DNA from 2 places in the Micromonospora sp. NPDC049836 genome. Region 1 is predicted to be linked to the other one. Evidence: riboswitches for the same ligand, from Rfam matches in the RefSeq annotation. Region 1 holds a riboswitch; the other holds the start of a gene.
The links. Region 1 has a riboswitch for S-adenosylmethionine ahead of ACIBPB_RS12400 (GNAT family N-acetyltransferase). Riboswitches for the same ligand answer to the same signal wherever they lie in the genome.

Region 1 (7,748 bases):
GGCCAGCATGGTGCCCAGGCTGGGCGCGGGGGGCTGGATGCCGAGGCCGAGGAAGGACAGCACCGCCTCGCCCAGGATCGCGGCCGGGATCGCCACGGTGGCCTGCACCAGGATCACCGACGTCGCGTTCGGCAGGATGTGCCGGGCGAGCACCCACAGGTCGCTGGCCCCGTCCACCACGGCCGCGGCGACGAAGTCGAGCGACTTGAGCCGCAGGGTGTCCGAGCGGACCACCCGGATCACGCCGGGGATCTGGGCGATCCCGACGGCCACGGCCGCGTTGGTGAGGCTGGCGCCGCGGATGGCCGCCAACCCCACCGCCATGATCAGGAACGGGAAGGCGAGCAGCAGGTCGGTGAAGCGCGAGATCACCGCATCCCAGGACCGGAAGTAGCCGGCGGCCAGGCCGAGCGGCACCCCGATGACCAGGGAGGTGGCCACCGCCAGGAGCGCCACCTGCAGCGAGGCGCGTGCGCCCAGCATGATCCGGGACAGTACGTCCCGGCCCAGGTCGTCGGTGCCCAGCAAGTGCCCGGGGGTGCCCGGCGGGGAGAACGTGTGGGCGAAATCGGTCTGCTGGACCTCGTGCGGCGCGATCCACGGCGAGAGCAGGGCGACGACGGCCGCGAGCGCGAGCACCACGAAGCTCACCACGGCGAGCGGGTTGCGGCGCAGTCGCCGCAGGACCCGGGCCCGCCGGCTGATGCCGGCGGGAGCCGCGTCCGCCATCGGTACGCTGAGGACGGTCATGCCGGCTCCCCCGTCACCCGGATGCGCGGATCGATGACCGAGTACAGCAGGTCCACCAGGAAATTGATCACGATGTACGCGGTGGCGGTGAGCAGGACGACCGCCTGGATCACCGGGTAGTCCCGCTGGAACACCGCGTCGATGGTCATCTTGCCGAAGCCGGGCAGCCCGAAGATCTGCTCGGTGACGACGGCGCCGGAGATCAGGCCACCGAGTTGCAGGCCGACGATCGTCACCACCACGATGAGGCTGTTGCGCAGGGCGTGCCGGGTGATGACGGCCCGGGGCCGCAGACCCTTCGCCTTCGCCGTCCGGACGTGGTCGGAGGAGAGCGCCTCCAGCATCGCCGACCGGGTCTGCCGCATGATGATGGCGGCGAGGCCGGTGCCGAGAATGACGGCCGGCAGGACGATGTGGTGCAGGTTGTCCACCGGGTCCTGGAGCAGGGGCACGAAGCCGGAGGCCGGGAAGAGCCCGGCCGCCACGGAGAGGTAGAGGATCGCCAGCAGTCCGAGCCAGAAGTGCGGCACCGACAGGCCGATCAGGGCCAGCCCGTTGGCCAGCCACTCGGCGGGACGCCCGCGGCGGACCGCCGCGAGCACCCCGGCCCCGACGCCGAGCGCGGCGGCGAGGACGATCGCCAGCAGGGACAGTTCGACGGTGACGGGCAGGGCGGTGCCGAGCATCGAGGAGACCGGTATCCCGGTCCGGATCGACACCCCGAAGTCGCCCTGCACGACGCGCGCCACGTACTGCCCGAACTGGATCGGCAGCGGCTGGTCGAGCCCGTAGTGGTGCCGGATGGCCTCCAGCGCCTCCGGGGACCGGTCCTCGCCGGCGAGGGCGAGGGCCGGGTCCCCGGGCAGCGCCCGCACCCCGAGGAACACCACGACCGTCGACAGCAGCAGCGTCAACGCCGAGTGCCAGGCACGGGTGAGCAGATAGCGAGCCACGACATGACCTACTTGGTGAACCCGGCGAAGGCCGCCCGGATCACGCCGTCGGGGAAGACCTGCAAGCCTTGGATCTTCTGCGAGACGGCGGTCAGGTTCCGCTGCCGGTAGAGGTAGATCAGCGCGTCGTCCTGCTGGAGGATCGCCACCGCCTGCCCGTAGAGCTTCTTGCGCTCCTCGATGTCGTTGGACTGCCGGGCCTGGGTGAGCGCGGTGTCGAGCTGCGGGTTGCTGTAGCCGGAGACGTTCTGGCTGCCGCCGGTGCCGACGAAGTTGGTGATGTTGGCGTCCGGGTCGATCCGCCCGCTCCAGCCCAGTTGCAGCAGCTCGAAGTTGCCGCGGTCCTGCTCGTCGAGGAGCGAGGAGTACTCCACCGGGTTGATCTTCAGGTCGAACCCGCCGTCCTTGACCATGGCCTGCAACGCCTGCGCGAGGCGCAGCGAGTCGGGCGTGTTCGAGATGAGCATCGCCACCGGGTACGGCGTCTGCACGCCGGCCTCGGACAGCAACTGCTTGGCCTTGGCGGGATCGTGCGGAACGCACGTCTGCGCCTGCTCGGACGAGAACGGGCTGGCCGGCGAGATCGGTGAGCAGGCGGGGGCGAAGAGTCCGTTGAAGACGGCCTGGACCAGTGCCTTGCGGTCGAGGGCGTACTCGAAGGCCTGCCGGACCTTGGCGTTCTGCGCGATCGGCCGGTTGATCGGCTTCGGCGCGGTGCCGACGCCGTCGACGTTGCCGATGTTGAAGGTGAGCCCCTGGTAGCCCAGCGACTGGGACTGGAGCACGGTGAGCGAGGAGTCGCCGCGCAACGCGGCGTAGTCCTGGGTGGAGATGCTGTCGGCGACCTGCGCGTCGCCGGAGCGCAGGTTGGCCGCCCGGATGCTCGCGTCGCTGAGGATGTGCCAGGAGATGGCGTCGAAGTTGACCTTGCTGGCGTCGTAGAAGTTCGGGTCGCGGACCACGTCGATGGAGTTCTGCGGCACCCGCTTGGCGAACTTGAACGGGCCGACGCAGACCGGCGCGTTGGCGAAGTTGTCGCCGAGGCTCTGCAGCGCCTTCGGGCTCATGATCATGCCGGCCCGGTCCGCCAGCGCCCCGACCAGCGGCGCGAACGGCTGCTTCAGGTGGATCACGACGGTGTTGGCGTCGGGCGCGTCGACGGTCTCGATGGGACCGAGTTCGCTCTTGCGCGCGGAGCGGGCGTTGGTCAGGTGCCGTTGCAGGGTGGCCTTGACCGCGGCGGAGTCGAACGGGGTCCCGTCCGCGAACCGCGCGCCCTGGCGCAGCGGGATGGTGACCGTCCTGCCGTCACTGCTGGTGCTCGGCAGGGCGGTGGCCAGTTGCGGTACGACCTGGGCCTGCTCGTTGACGTCGTAGAGCTTCTGGCAGATGGCCTGGAAGACGTAGCGCGAGTAGAGGCTGCGCGACAGCGTCGGGTCCAGCGCGTCGGGCTCCGCGGAGAGGGCGATCACCAGCTTGCCGCCCTTCTTCACGGCGGCCGGGTCGGCCGGCGTACCGAAGTTGTCCTGTCCTGCCGCCTGGTCCTCACCGGACTTGGCGCCGCCCTCGTCGTTCGACACCGGCGAGCACGCTACGACGGTGCAGGCGACGGCGAGCGCCGCCACAGCTGCCCGTAATGGGGAGAGCCTTCGCAGGCTCGGGTCACTGAGGTTCGTCATTGGGAGCTCCTCGAGTGGGCGATTCGGGGAGCGTATGTTGTATACGAACTGCTCCGCAAGACCTCCGGTCTGCACCAGGACGAGCCACCAGCGACCGACCACCCGGGCCAGGCGCCGCGCGGCGGGCAGGTTCGCGACGGCCCGGTCGAGGAAGGCGCGGACCTCGCCGGGGTCACGGCCCGGTGTCCGAACCCGACCGGCCGGCAACGGCGCTCGCGCACCTGTCAGGCGTCGAAATGTGGATTGCGTCGGCCCCAACACCGTCGCTACCGTGACGCCAGGTCATGAGTGCCAGCGCGAAGCCCCGGCTTGCTGGCCGGCAACCCTCCTACGCGGGTGGGGTGCTCCGGGTGAGGACCCGGCCCGGCACAGGGTGTGCCCGGCAAGTCGCGGACGGAGCACTCCCCTGCCATTCCCCACGAGACTGACCGCGCCGCTGCTCGACGGTGAACGTGTCCGGCTGGAGCCACTGGAGCACCGGCACGCCGCGGACCTGGCCAGAGCAGCCGAGGAGAACCGGACCTCGTACCGCTTCACCTGGGTACCCACCGCGGGCGAGGTGAGCGACTACATCGATGCGCAGCTGGCCCGGGCCGCCGCCGGGAGTTTGCTGCCGTACGCGCAGGTGGCCAAGGCGTCCGGACGCGCCGTCGGGGCGACCGCCTACTGGGATCCGCGGCTGTGGCCGGACCGCGACGAGTTGTGCGCGGTCGAGGTCGGTTTCACCTGGCTGGCCGCTTCGGCCCAGGGCAGCGGGCTGAACACCGAGGCCAAGTTCCTGCTGTTCGCCCACGCGTTCGAGCAGTGGCGGGTGGCCCGCGTCGACCTCAAGACCGACGCGCGCAACGCGCGCTCCCGCGCGGCGATCGAGGGGGTGGGAGCGCAGTTCGAGGGCGTACTGCGCTGCTGGTCGCGGTCCTGGGCGCCGGGTGAGGAGGGCCTGCTCCGGGACTCCGCGATGTACTCCATCCTCGCCTCGGAATGGCCGGCCTGCCGGACCCGCCTACGGGCCCGGCTCGCCGAAGGCCGGTGACCTCGGCCGGTCCGCCGAACGCGCCAACACGCCGGCGCTTCCGCGCACGCCTCGACGAGGTCCCGGATCCTCGTGACGCTCCGGTCCCGTCCCGTCCCGGCAAGAGGTCGCACGGCGAGACCTGACGGCCTACCGGCGTGCCGTCACGTCGACGGGACGCGCCTGGTCACCGGTCGCCAGGCCAGCGCGGCCGAGGCGGGCCCGGGCGCGGGCCGTACGAATGGCGGCGGTCAGGGTCGCGATGTCGTAGGCGCCGTGGTGGCGGCGGCCGTTGATGAAGAAGGTCGGGGTGCCGGACACTGCGCTGTGGTCGGCCGAGTCGATGTCGCGGTCGATGCGAGCGGCGTGGGCGTGGCTCGTGAGCTCGTCGTGGAAGCGCTTCTGATCCAGGCCGAGGTCGGCGGCGTATCCGAGCAGATCGGTGAGGTTCAGCTTGTCCTGGTGGTCGAGCAGCAGGTCGTGCATCTGCCAGAACTTGCCCTGGGCGGCCGCCGCTTCGGCGGCCTCCGCGGCGAGCTGGGCGTGCGGGTGCACGTCCGGCAGCGGCAGGTGGCGCCACACGAAACGCAGGTCGGCGTGGCCCAGCAGCTGCCGGACGGCCGGCTCGGCCCTCCCGCAGTACGGGCACTGGAAGTCGCCGTACTGCACCAGCGTCACCGACGCGTCGGCCGGGCCGCGGACGTGGTCCCGCTGCTCGTCAACGTCGGGGATGAGGTCGGTCAGCTCCGTCATGTCGCCGAACAGCGCCCGGACGCGCGTGTCCTTGGGCAACATGTGGGTGACCCGGAACGCGGTCCAGGTCAGCACCGAGGACACGATCGCGGCGCTGAGCACCCCGACCTTGACCTCGGCCAGGTGGTCGCCGGTGAAGGCCAGGCCGGCGATCAGCAGCGACACGGTGAAGCTGACGCCGGCGATCGTGCCGCTTCCGAGCACGCCCGCCCAGCCCACGGCCGGACGGATGCGACCGCCTGAGACCCAGGTGAGCCCGGCCGAGGTGCCGATCACGGCGAGCGGCTTGCCGACGACATACGCGAGCAGTACGCCCCAGGTCAGAGGTGAGGTGAACGCCTGGGCCAGGAACGGACCGTCGATGCTGATGCCGGCGTTGGCCAGGCCGAACAGCGGCACGATGAGGTAGCTGGACCAGGGATGGTAGATGCGCTGAAGGCGGTCGTTGGGCGACAGCGTGTTCGCGAGGCCGATCGACGCCGTCCGCGCGAGCGTGGGCGTCGGCTGCTCACGGAACGACCGGAACAGTCCGCTGACCTGCTCGAGCTCGGCGCGGCCCGGAGAGTAGGCGAACGCGGTCAGCCCGATGGCCAGTCCGGCCACCACCGGGTCGACTCCGCTGACCAGAAGCGCGCCCCACATCACGACGGCGACCGGCGCGTACGCCGCGCCGCGTCTCACGCCGGCCGCGCGGAGGGCCAGCATGACCGCGAACGCCGCGACGGCCACCACGATGGGCGTCATTCTGATGTCGTCGCTGTAGACGAGGGCGATGACGATGAGTGCGATCAGGTCGTCGACCACGAACACGGTGAGCAGAAAGATCCGGATCTGGTCGGGCACGCCGCGACCGAGCAGTGCCAGCAGGCCCAACGCCAGAGCGGTGTCGGTCGACATGGCCACGCCCCAGCCATGCGCGCCCGGCCCACCGTGGTTGATCGCCAGGAAGACCAGCACCGGGATCAGCATGCCGATCACGCCGGCCACGGCGGGCAGCACGAATCGTCGCCGGTCGCGGAGGTCACCCAGGTCGAACTCGCGCCGCGTCTCGAGGCCGACGACCAGGAAGAACAGCGTCATCAAGCCGCTGTTGATCCAGGTGTGCAGGTCGCGGGAGAGTTCGAGGTGCCCGAGGCGTAGGGACAGTGGGGTGCGCCACAGGGCTTCGTAGGAGTTGAGGTCGATGTTGGCCCAGAGCAGTGCGGCGACGATGGCGGTCACGAGCACGCCGGCGCTGCCGGACTCGGTCCGCAGAAAGGCTCGCAGCGGGGGCGCCAGATTGCGCTTCCAGATCGTCCGGCCGCTCATCCTGGTCTCGGTCACACGTCACCTTCCGGCGCGCTGGCCGGGCCTGGATAGCTGATCAAGCCGGGCCGACGAACTCGGTCCGTACGCTCCAGGCGAACTGGATCAGCAGGGTCACCGGGGACTTCTCGGCGATCTCATGCATCACCTTCAGGTCGTCGGGGTCAGGGTCCTCGCTCAGGGTGATCGTGCGCTTGAGGTACCGCTCCGCGCCTTCCCGCACGGGCTCGTGGTATTCGATCTCGACGGTGATGTCACCGGCAGTGTCGTACTTGTAGTCGACGTACTGCCGCAGCGTCTGGGCCGTGCACGACGCGAGCGCCATCAACAGGTACTCCGTCGGCGTCGGGCCGTCGCCGAGTGCGCCGTTGTGCGGTTCATCGGCGACGAACGTGAAGCCGTGGCTGGTCATGTCCGTGCGCCGGCGCTCGGTGGCCGGAAGGACAGCTCGGGCGGATGCGATGACACGATCCTGATCGGTTTCCATCAGCCGCGCCTTCCTGTAGATCCTGGTGGTGAGGGGTCCGGGTACGCGAATCCAGCAGCGGCCGAGCCGCCGGCTGAGCGGGGCTGCGGCCGGGCGTGCCACCCCGCGACCGGGTACCTGCGCAGGCTAGCCTCTCCCGGACCGAATAGTCCACTTGATCACTGATAGTCGGAGCCGCTCAGCCCTCGACACCCGTCACCGGGAGGGTATCAAGCTGCGCTTGGGGGCGATCTCGACCCAGAAGTTCCGAGCTGATCGCGATCGACTCCGGGCCCGGAACTGGACTCACAGGTCCGGCGAGGCGGGTGTGCCGGTGCTGTTCGACGGGTCTCTCGGCCGCGATGATCTCCCGCGACGCCTCCCGGACCAGCCCGGCCGCCGACTGATCGCCGCCCGCGGCGTGCGATCGGGGCGGGCGCGTCCTCGCCGGTGCGCGCATCTCGACGATCATGCGGCGGCGCCTCGTCAGCGTGGCCGGACGGGGCGGGGTCGGGTCCGCCCAGGGCAGGTGATCCGGCATGCTGTGCCCATGAGTGGTCCGGTCATCGCCGCCGGGCGCCGCCACTCGGTGGGGCTGCGCGCCGACGGCACCGTGGTCGCGGCCGGCGCCGGCACCTCGGGTGAGTGCCGGGTCGGGGACTGGGCGCAGGTGGTCGCCGTGGCGGCGGGAAACGTGCACACGGCGCCGAACACCGGGCGTTCGCACAGCGTCGGCCTGCGCGCGGACGGCCGCGTGCTGGCGACGGGCTGGAACGGTGACGGGCAGTGTGACGTCGCGTCCTGGCGGGACATAACAGTGGTCGCCGCGG
Region 2 (7,748 bases), on a different contig from region 1:
GCCGCCGATCAGCACCGGTTCGAGCGCGAAGCCGGTGGCCAGCCCGCGCCGGTCCGCCAGGGCGCCGAGCAGGTAGGGGGACGCGGCGGCGAGCACGCCGAGGACCACCTGCGTACGGGCGTTGGCCCGGTCCTCCTGGCCCGGCGCGGCGCCGAGGGTGAGTGCGAGCGAGAGCGGGTAGAGGTTCGCGATGCCCAGCCCGGCCAGGAACAGCGCCCCGACGGCGAGAGCCGGCTGGCCGGCGACCCAGAACAGCACGACGCCGACGAAGGTGGTGGCCAGCGAGAGGGACAGCAGCGGGACGCTGCGGCCCGGTCGGCGGGTGATCCGGGCGCCGATCACGCGCCCGACCAGGATGCCGAGGAGGTTGCTGCTCAACGCCGTGCCGGCGGCGGCCGCGGACAGCCCGACCTCCAGGAGCACCTGCGGGCCGAAGTAGACCAGGCAGAACTCGATCGCCGAACTCAGCGCGGTGAGCACGGCGAACAGCCAGCAGGCCAGCGGCAACCGGCCCGCTCCGCCGGCGGCCCGGCGCCCGCCGGGCGGGGGCAGGGTCTGCCGCCGGTAGCGCAGGTGGAGCGCCAGCAGGGCGACCGCCGGCAGCGCGAACACGGCACGCCACCCGAACACCAGGGCCGCCGACCCGCCGACGAGCAGCGGGGCGATCACCGCGGAGGCACCGGCCCCGACGTTGGCCTCGGTCAGCGCCCGGTCCCGCCGGCTTCCGTGCCGGTCGGAGAGGATCGCCTGGTCCACGGTGAGCAGCATCGTCCCGGCCGCGCCGAACACCCCGGCGCCGATCAGGGTGGCCGGCACGCCGGTGCCGAGGGTGAACACCGCGGCACCGCCGGCCGTGACCAGCGCCGACCACCACAGCAGCGCGCCGCGCGCCAGGTGGCGGGCCGCCCAGCCGAAGGTGGCGCCGGCGAGCGCCGCGCCGCCGGCCCAGAGCACCTGGTAGAGGCCGAGCACGGAGTAGGAGAAGCCCAACTCCGCGCGTAGCAGCGTCACCGCGGGCGCGAAGGCGTACAGCCAGAAGGTGTAGCAGGCCAGGACCGCGTAGGACAGCACGGTCGGCGCGTCCCGGACGAAGACGTCGGGGGCGGCGCTGCGGGGCAGCGCGGGCCGCCGACTTGTGTATCGATACACAACTAGAGTGTCACCATGAACCGCGCCGTCGGCAACCCCAAGCGGCGGCCCACCATGGGCGACGTGGCCCGCGCCGCCGCCGTCTCGCCGATGACCGTGTCCTACACCTACTCGCAACCGGAACGGGTGTCCGCCGAAACCGCCGCGAAGGTCCGCGCGGCAGCCGCGCGGCTGGGCTATCCGGGGCCGCACCCGGCCGCCCGCTCGTTGCGTCGCGGCCGGGCCGGCACCCTCGGCGTCGTGCTCGGCGAACGCCTGACGTACGCCTTCGAGGACCCACAGGCGGCCCGCTTCCTCGCCGGCGTCTCCGACGTGTGCGCCGCCGAGGGCGTCGGACTCACCCTGGTGCCGATCACCGGCGCCGCCACCGATCCCCGGCGGGTCGCGGAGGCCGCCGTGGACGGCTACGTCGTCTGGACCACCAGCGACGACGACCCGGTGCTCGACGCCGTGGCCGACACCGGACTGCCCGCGGTGATCCATGCCGGCCCGCACGGACGCGGGCTGCCGGTGGTCGGCATCGACGACCACGCCGCGGCGGTGGCGATCGGTCGGGTGGCCTTCGCGCGCGCCCGCCGCCCCCTCGTGCTCGGCTTCCCGCTCGACCGCGGTCGCGCCCGTCACCTGCTCGGCGGCGACGACGTGCCGCAGGTACGGTTCCCGGTGACCCGCCACCGGTGGCAGGGCTTCCGCGACGCCTGGACCGAAGCGGGGCACCCAGCCGGTCAGCTACGGCTGGCCGTCTGCCCGGTCAACCACATCACCGCGGGCGAGTCCTTCGCCGGGCAGGTGCTGACCGGCGGCGATCCGCCGGACGCCATCGCCGCCATGAGCGACGAACTCGCCCTCGGCGCCCTGCGCGCGGCCGGCGCCGCCGGCCGGCGCGTGCCGGAGGATCTCGCGGTGACCGGCTGGGACGACAGCGACGCCGCCGCGCCCGTCGGGCTGACCACCCTGGCGCAGTCGCTACGGGACCAGGGCGCCCACTGCGCCCGGGTGGCCCTCGGCCTGAGCAGCCCGGCTCCGGATCACCCGCGGTGGCACGTCGTGGTGCGCGACACCACCCGACCCACCGGTTGAGCGACCCCTAGGAGAGGAGGCCGGCGTCGCGGGCCGCCCGCAGCGAGGGCTTGATGCGGTGGGTGGGGCCGACCTGCGGGGCGACCGCGTCGATGGTCTTCAGTCCCTCGCCGGTGTTGAAGACCACCGTCTCGGCCGCCGGGTCGAGCCGGCCGGACTCGACCAGCTTGCGCAGCACCGCGACGGTGACCCCGCCGGCGGTCTCGGCGAACACCCCGGTGGTGCGGGCCAGCAGCCGGATGCCGGCGCGGATCTCGTCGTCGTCGGCGTACTCCATCCAGCCGCCGGTGCGGCGGACCGCCTCCAGCGCGTAGAGGCCCGCCGCCGGGTCGCCGATGTTCAGCGACTTGGCGATGCCGGTGGGCCTGACCGGGGTGATCGTGTCGGTGCCGGCGTGCAGCGCGGTGGCGATCGGGTTGCAGCCGGCCGACTGCGCGCCGAACACCTTCCAGCCGCCGGCCGGCGCCTCGACCAGGCCGATCTCGACCAGCTCGGCGAACGCCTTGTCGATCTTCGTGAGCAGCTCGCCGCTGGCCATCGGGATGACCACCTGGGCCGGGATCCGCCAACCGAGCTGCTCGGCCACCTCGTAGCCGAGGGTCTTGGAGCCCTCGGCGTAGAACGGCCGGACGTTGACGTTGACGAACGCGGTGTCCTCGAACTCGTCGGTCTCCACCAACTCGCCGCAGAGCCGGTTGACGTCGTCGTACGAGCCGTCGATGGCGACCAGGTCGCCGCCGTAGACGGCGGTGGTGACCACCTTGCCCGACTCCAGGTCGCTGGGGATGAAGACCACCGACGGCGCGCCGACCCGGGCCGCGTGGGCGGCCACCGAGTTGGCCAGGTTGCCGGTCGAGGCGCAGGCGTACCGGGTGAAGCCGAGCGCCCGGGCGGCGGTCAGCGCCACCGAGACGACCCGGTCCTTGAACGAGTGGGTGGGGTTGGCGCTGTCGTCCTTGACCCAGAGCGGGGCGGTGATGCCCAGCTCGGCGGCGAGGTGCGGGGCGGACACCAGCGGGGTCAGCCCCGGGTCCAGGGTCACCCGGGTGGCCGGGTCCTGGCCGGCCGGGAGCAGGGCGGCGTACCGCCAGAGGTTCTTCGGGCCGGCCTCGATCTGCTCGCGGGTGACGGCGGCCAGCGCGGCGGCGTCGTAGTCGACCTCCAGCGGGCCGAAACACTCGTAGCAGGCGTGCTGCGCGGCCAGCGGGTAGCGCGCGGAACAGGCGCGACAGACCAGGGCGCGGGCCGGGCTGAGGGTGGTGTCGATGCCGGAGACGGCGGGAAGCGTCGACGTCATGTCGAGAAGGTCCTCTCATCTTTCCCCGCATCGCCGGGTGCGGCGGGGACGGAATTGGCACCTGCCCGCGGTCGCTCGTCGTCGAGCGCGTGGGTGGTTGCCGGGGCGTCATCGGGCCGTATCCCTCAGCCCCTCTGGATGAGGTATGCAGTTGTGCCGTCGAGTCTATGCGCCGCCGGAGGCCGCGCCACCTGGGGATCCCACGGTGTGGGCCGGCTCAGCGCCCGAACACCGCGACCGGCTCCACCACGGCCGGCCGGTCGACCACGGCGGCCGGCGCCGGGGTCGCCGCGGCGCGGGTACGGGTGGCGAGGTTCGCGGCCACCAGGGCGGCGATGGTCAGCCCGGCGCCGACCAGCTCCACCGGGACCGGCCGGTAGCCGCGCAGGATCTGCACCGCGAACGTGGCGACCGGCACCAGGTTCATGAAGAGCGCGGCGTTGGCCGGACCGAGCCGTCGTACGCCGGTGTTCCAGGCCAGCACCGCGAGGACGGCGCCGACGAGCACCGCGTACCCGAGCTGGGGAGCGACCGCGACGAGGTCGGCGGCGGCCGGCGCGTGCTGGAGCCCGGCGAGGTCGGCGACGGCGCTGGCGGCGACCATGGCGAGCATGCCGGCGACGGCGGTCAGCGTGGTGTAGCGCAGCGCGGACCACTCGGGGAACCGGCTGGCACCGTGGGTGTAGAACGCCCAGCCGAACACCGCGCCGATCATGAGCAGCCCGCCCACGCCGAACTGTCCGAGCCCGTCCAGCCGACCTCGGGTGATCACCAGGCCGACGCCGACCAGGGCGACCAGCGAGAGGCCGAGCAGCGCGGGCCGGGGCCGTACGCCGTCGCGCGCCCAGCGGACCAGCTGGGTGACCAGCGGCACGGTGGCCGCGAAGAGCGCGATCTGCTGCGGGGTGGCGTGGCCGAGGGCGAGGTTCATCAGCGTGTTGAAGCCGGCGAAGCCGAGCGCGCCGAGCAGCGCCACCTCGACCCCGCGTCGCTGGGTGGCCAGGGCGGCGACCCCCTCGCGCGCCAGCAGCAGGGCGAGCAGCACGGCGGTGGCCAGCACGTACCGGGCGGTGGTCAGGTTGAGCGCGTCCACCCGGGTGAGCGCGCTGGCCAGCACGGGGAACATGACTCCCCAGCTGATCACGGCGAAGATCGGCAGGGTGGCGTGACGGGAACGCATCGCAGCTCCTATGTTCGAGTACCGTCGAACCAACGGCCCGACTCTAGGAGCTTGTTTGACGATTGTCGAACATAGGTTACCCTGGTCACATGGAGCTGCACGAACCCGAGCTGCGGGACGTACCGGTGACCGCCGTGCTGGCGGCGCTGGCCGACGACGTCCGGTTGCAGATCGTCCGGGCCCTCGCCGAGGGCGGGGAACACGCCTGCGGCACCTTCGAGTTCGGCGTCTCCAAGGCGACCCGCAGCCATCACCTCAAGGTGCTGCGCGAGGCCGGCCTGACCCGGACCCGGGTCGCCGGCACCAGCCGGTTCGTGCGCCTGCGCCGCGAGGAACTGGACCGCCACTACCCGGGGCTGCTCGACGCGGTCCTCGCCGGGCCCGGCCGGGCGGCCTGATCACCCGATGCGGAGCACGGCGCGCCTGATCGGCGCCCTCACCGGCGTGACGCTGCTGGCCGCCTGCGCCCCGACGCCGGGGCCGGCCGGGAGGCCGCCCGCGGCGCCGGCGGGTGCCGATCCGCTGGCCACCACACCGCCCCGGCCGGGCGCCCGCACGGCCGACCCGACGCCCGCCGCCACCTGCTCGCCGGAGGGCATCCTGATCACCGAACTCGGGGTGAGCGCCGCGATGGGGCTCCGGGCGATGGGCCTGGAGCTGGTCAACTGCGGCGACCGGCCGTACGAGCTGAGCGGTTATCCGGCGGTCCGACTCCGGGACGCCGACGGCGATCCGATCACGGTGCGGATCATCCCGGGCGCCGCCCCGATCACCGCCGGCTTCGACCACCCGCCCAGCCGGATCGTGCTGGCCCCCGGCGAGCGGGCCGGCGCGGCGCTGATCTGGCGCAACCTGGTCACCGACCCGACGGTGGTGGCGACCAACGGCACCGCGCTCGACGTCGCCCCGATGGCCGGGCGGCCGGCGTACCCGGTCGCCCTGGACGGGCCGATCGACCTGGGCAACACCGGCCGGCTGGGCGTCAGCGCGTGGGAGCGCAGGAAGCGCGGCCCGGCCACCGACGCGCCCGCGCCGCCCGCCCCGCCGTCGCCCACCACCCCGCCGGTCAACCCGCTGGCGCACCAGAGCCCGGTACGGGAGCGCCCGTACCGGACTCTGCTGCGCTAGCGGACGCTCAGACGGGGACCGAGGCCGGCGGGGCCGTGGCCGGCTCGGCCGGGGTGGCCCGGCGGCGGGCCAGCGCCGCGTCCAGCGCCCAGCTTCCCGGGCCGAGCACCGCGACCAGCAGGAACGACCAGCAGAAGAGGGCGGCCAGCTCGCCGCCGTTCTGGATCGGCAGCAGCTGGTGCGGCTGGTGCACCGTGAAGTACGCGTACGCCATCGAGCCGGAGGCGAGCAGCGCGGCGGGCCGGGTGAACAGGCCGACCAGCACCAGCGCGCCGCAGACGAGCTGGATCAGCGCCGCCCACCAGCCGGGCCAGGTGGCGAACGGGATGGCCACACCGGAGCCCCGGTTGCCACCGAGGACGCCGAAGATCGACGCGGCGCCGTGACACAGGAAGAGCGCACCCACCACAACGCGGTACAGGGACAGGACGGGGCCGCTCAGCTGGGCCGGAATCATGTGGAACCTCCTGGGCCGGATATCGGACGGTTCCAGGATGGCGATCACATATATCGATGTTAATCGATTTCTTTGCAGGCGGGACAATCTTGTGGGAACGCTCCCATGATATGGGCGAGCAGGCTCCCGCGGGTACCCCGCCGGTCAGCTCAGCTCGTGACGTCCTTGCGGGTGAAGCGCCAGAAGGCCAGGCTCCAGAACAGCGTCGCGTAGACGATCGCCGAGAACACGCCCTTGACCACGTCGTCGGTCTGCATCGGCGTGGACAGCAATCCCAGCCAGGCGCTGCTGTAGTGGGTGGGCAGCAGGTTCCGCAGCCCGCCCAGCGCGGTGATCTGGTCCAGGATGCTGGACAGGATCCAGAGCAGCACCGCGCCACCGACCGCGCCGAGCGCCGCGTCGGTGGTCACCGACAACAGGAACGCCAGCCCGGCCACCACCAGCAGGGCGACCGCGAGATAGCCGAGCACCCCGAGCAGCCGCAGCAACCCGTCGCCCGGGGCCAGCTCGGCCGAGACCTGGCTGCCCAGCGGCTGCCAGCCGTACCGCAGCGTGCCGGCCAGCAGCGCGGTGCCGGCCAGCAACAGCAGGGCCAGCCCGGAGTACGCGAGCGCCACCACCAGCTTCACCGCGAGCAGCCGGGCCCGGGGCACCGGCACCGCGAGCAGATAGCGCAGGCTGCCCCAGCTCGCCTCGCTCGCCACCGTGTCGCCGCAGAACAGCGCCACCACCACGACCAGCAGGAACGACGCGGACACCAGGATCGAGAACAGGGTGAAGTTGAGCCCGCCCGAGGTGGCCAGGTCGGCCAGGCTGGCGAACTCGCCCCGCCCGCCGCCGTCGTCGTCCCCGGCGTCGAACTGGAACGCCACCAGGATGATCAGCGGCAGCAGCACCATGAACCCCAGCGCGAGCTGGGTACGCCGGCGCGACGCCTGCCGCCGGAACTCCGCCCCGAACGGCAGCGTGGCCGAGGGCCGGTAGCCGGCCGCCGCGCCGCCCGCACCCGGCGCCGCCGTACCGGACGCGCCGCTCGACGACGATGCCACCGACGAACCCGCCATCACCGGTCCCCGCTTCCCCGAGAGTTCTCGCCCACCAGGGCGAGGAACGCGTCCTCCAGACGGCGCCGGGGCACCACCCGGTCCACCCCGATACCGGCCCGGACCAGTTCGGCCACCACCTCGCTGCGGGCGGTGCCGTTGGTGTCGACCACCAGCCCGCCGTCGCCGTCGGGCAACACCCGTACGCCGGCCAGCCGGTCGAGCACGCCCCGCGCCGCCTCCGGGTCGCTCACCTCGAACAGCACGCTCGGCGACTCGCCGACGATCTCCTCCACCGGGCCGGCGGCCACGATCCGGCCCTTGTTCACCACCACCGCGTGCGTGCAGGTCTGCTCCACCTCGGCCAGCAGGTGGCTGGAGACCAGCACCGCCCGGCCGTCGGTGGCGTAGCGC

Region 2: linked by a shared signal. The riboswitch ahead of thrC (threonine synthase) and the one ahead of ACIBPB_RS12400 (GNAT family N-acetyltransferase) in region 1 are both predicted to bind S-adenosylmethionine.

Annotation. Positions count from the first base shown of each region.
Region 1 is NZ_JBITLH010000004.1:155,721-163,468, reverse strand. Features, by position in the region: gene ACIBPB_RS12415 (ABC transporter permease) at 1-750, opposite strand, end outside; gene ACIBPB_RS12410 (ABC transporter permease) at 747-1,703, opposite strand; gene ACIBPB_RS12405 (ABC transporter substrate-binding protein) at 1,712-3,283, opposite strand; SAM riboswitch class IV at 3,663-3,777, shown strand; gene ACIBPB_RS12400 (GNAT family N-acetyltransferase) at 3,756-4,415, shown strand; gene nhaA (Na+/H+ antiporter NhaA) at 4,545-6,470, opposite strand; gene ACIBPB_RS12390 (OsmC family protein) at 6,511-6,939, opposite strand; gene ACIBPB_RS12385 (hypothetical protein) at 7,118-7,390, opposite strand; gene ACIBPB_RS12380 (RCC1 domain-containing protein) at 7,469-7,748, shown strand, end outside.
Region 2 is NZ_JBITLH010000005.1:46,641-54,388, reverse strand. Features, by position in the region: gene ACIBPB_RS14850 (MFS transporter) at 1-1,149, opposite strand, end outside; gene ACIBPB_RS14845 (LacI family DNA-binding transcriptional regulator) at 1,165-2,229, shown strand; gene thrC (threonine synthase) at 2,237-3,526, opposite strand; SAM riboswitch class I at 3,539-3,671, opposite strand; gene ACIBPB_RS14835 (DMT family transporter) at 3,744-4,706, opposite strand; gene ACIBPB_RS14830 (ArsR/SmtB family transcription factor) at 4,796-5,104, shown strand; gene ACIBPB_RS14825 (DUF4232 domain-containing protein) at 5,112-5,834, shown strand; gene ACIBPB_RS14820 (DoxX family protein) at 5,842-6,291, opposite strand; gene ACIBPB_RS14815 (ABC transporter permease subunit) at 6,441-7,355, opposite strand; gene ACIBPB_RS14810 (alpha/beta fold hydrolase) at 7,355-7,748, opposite strand, start outside.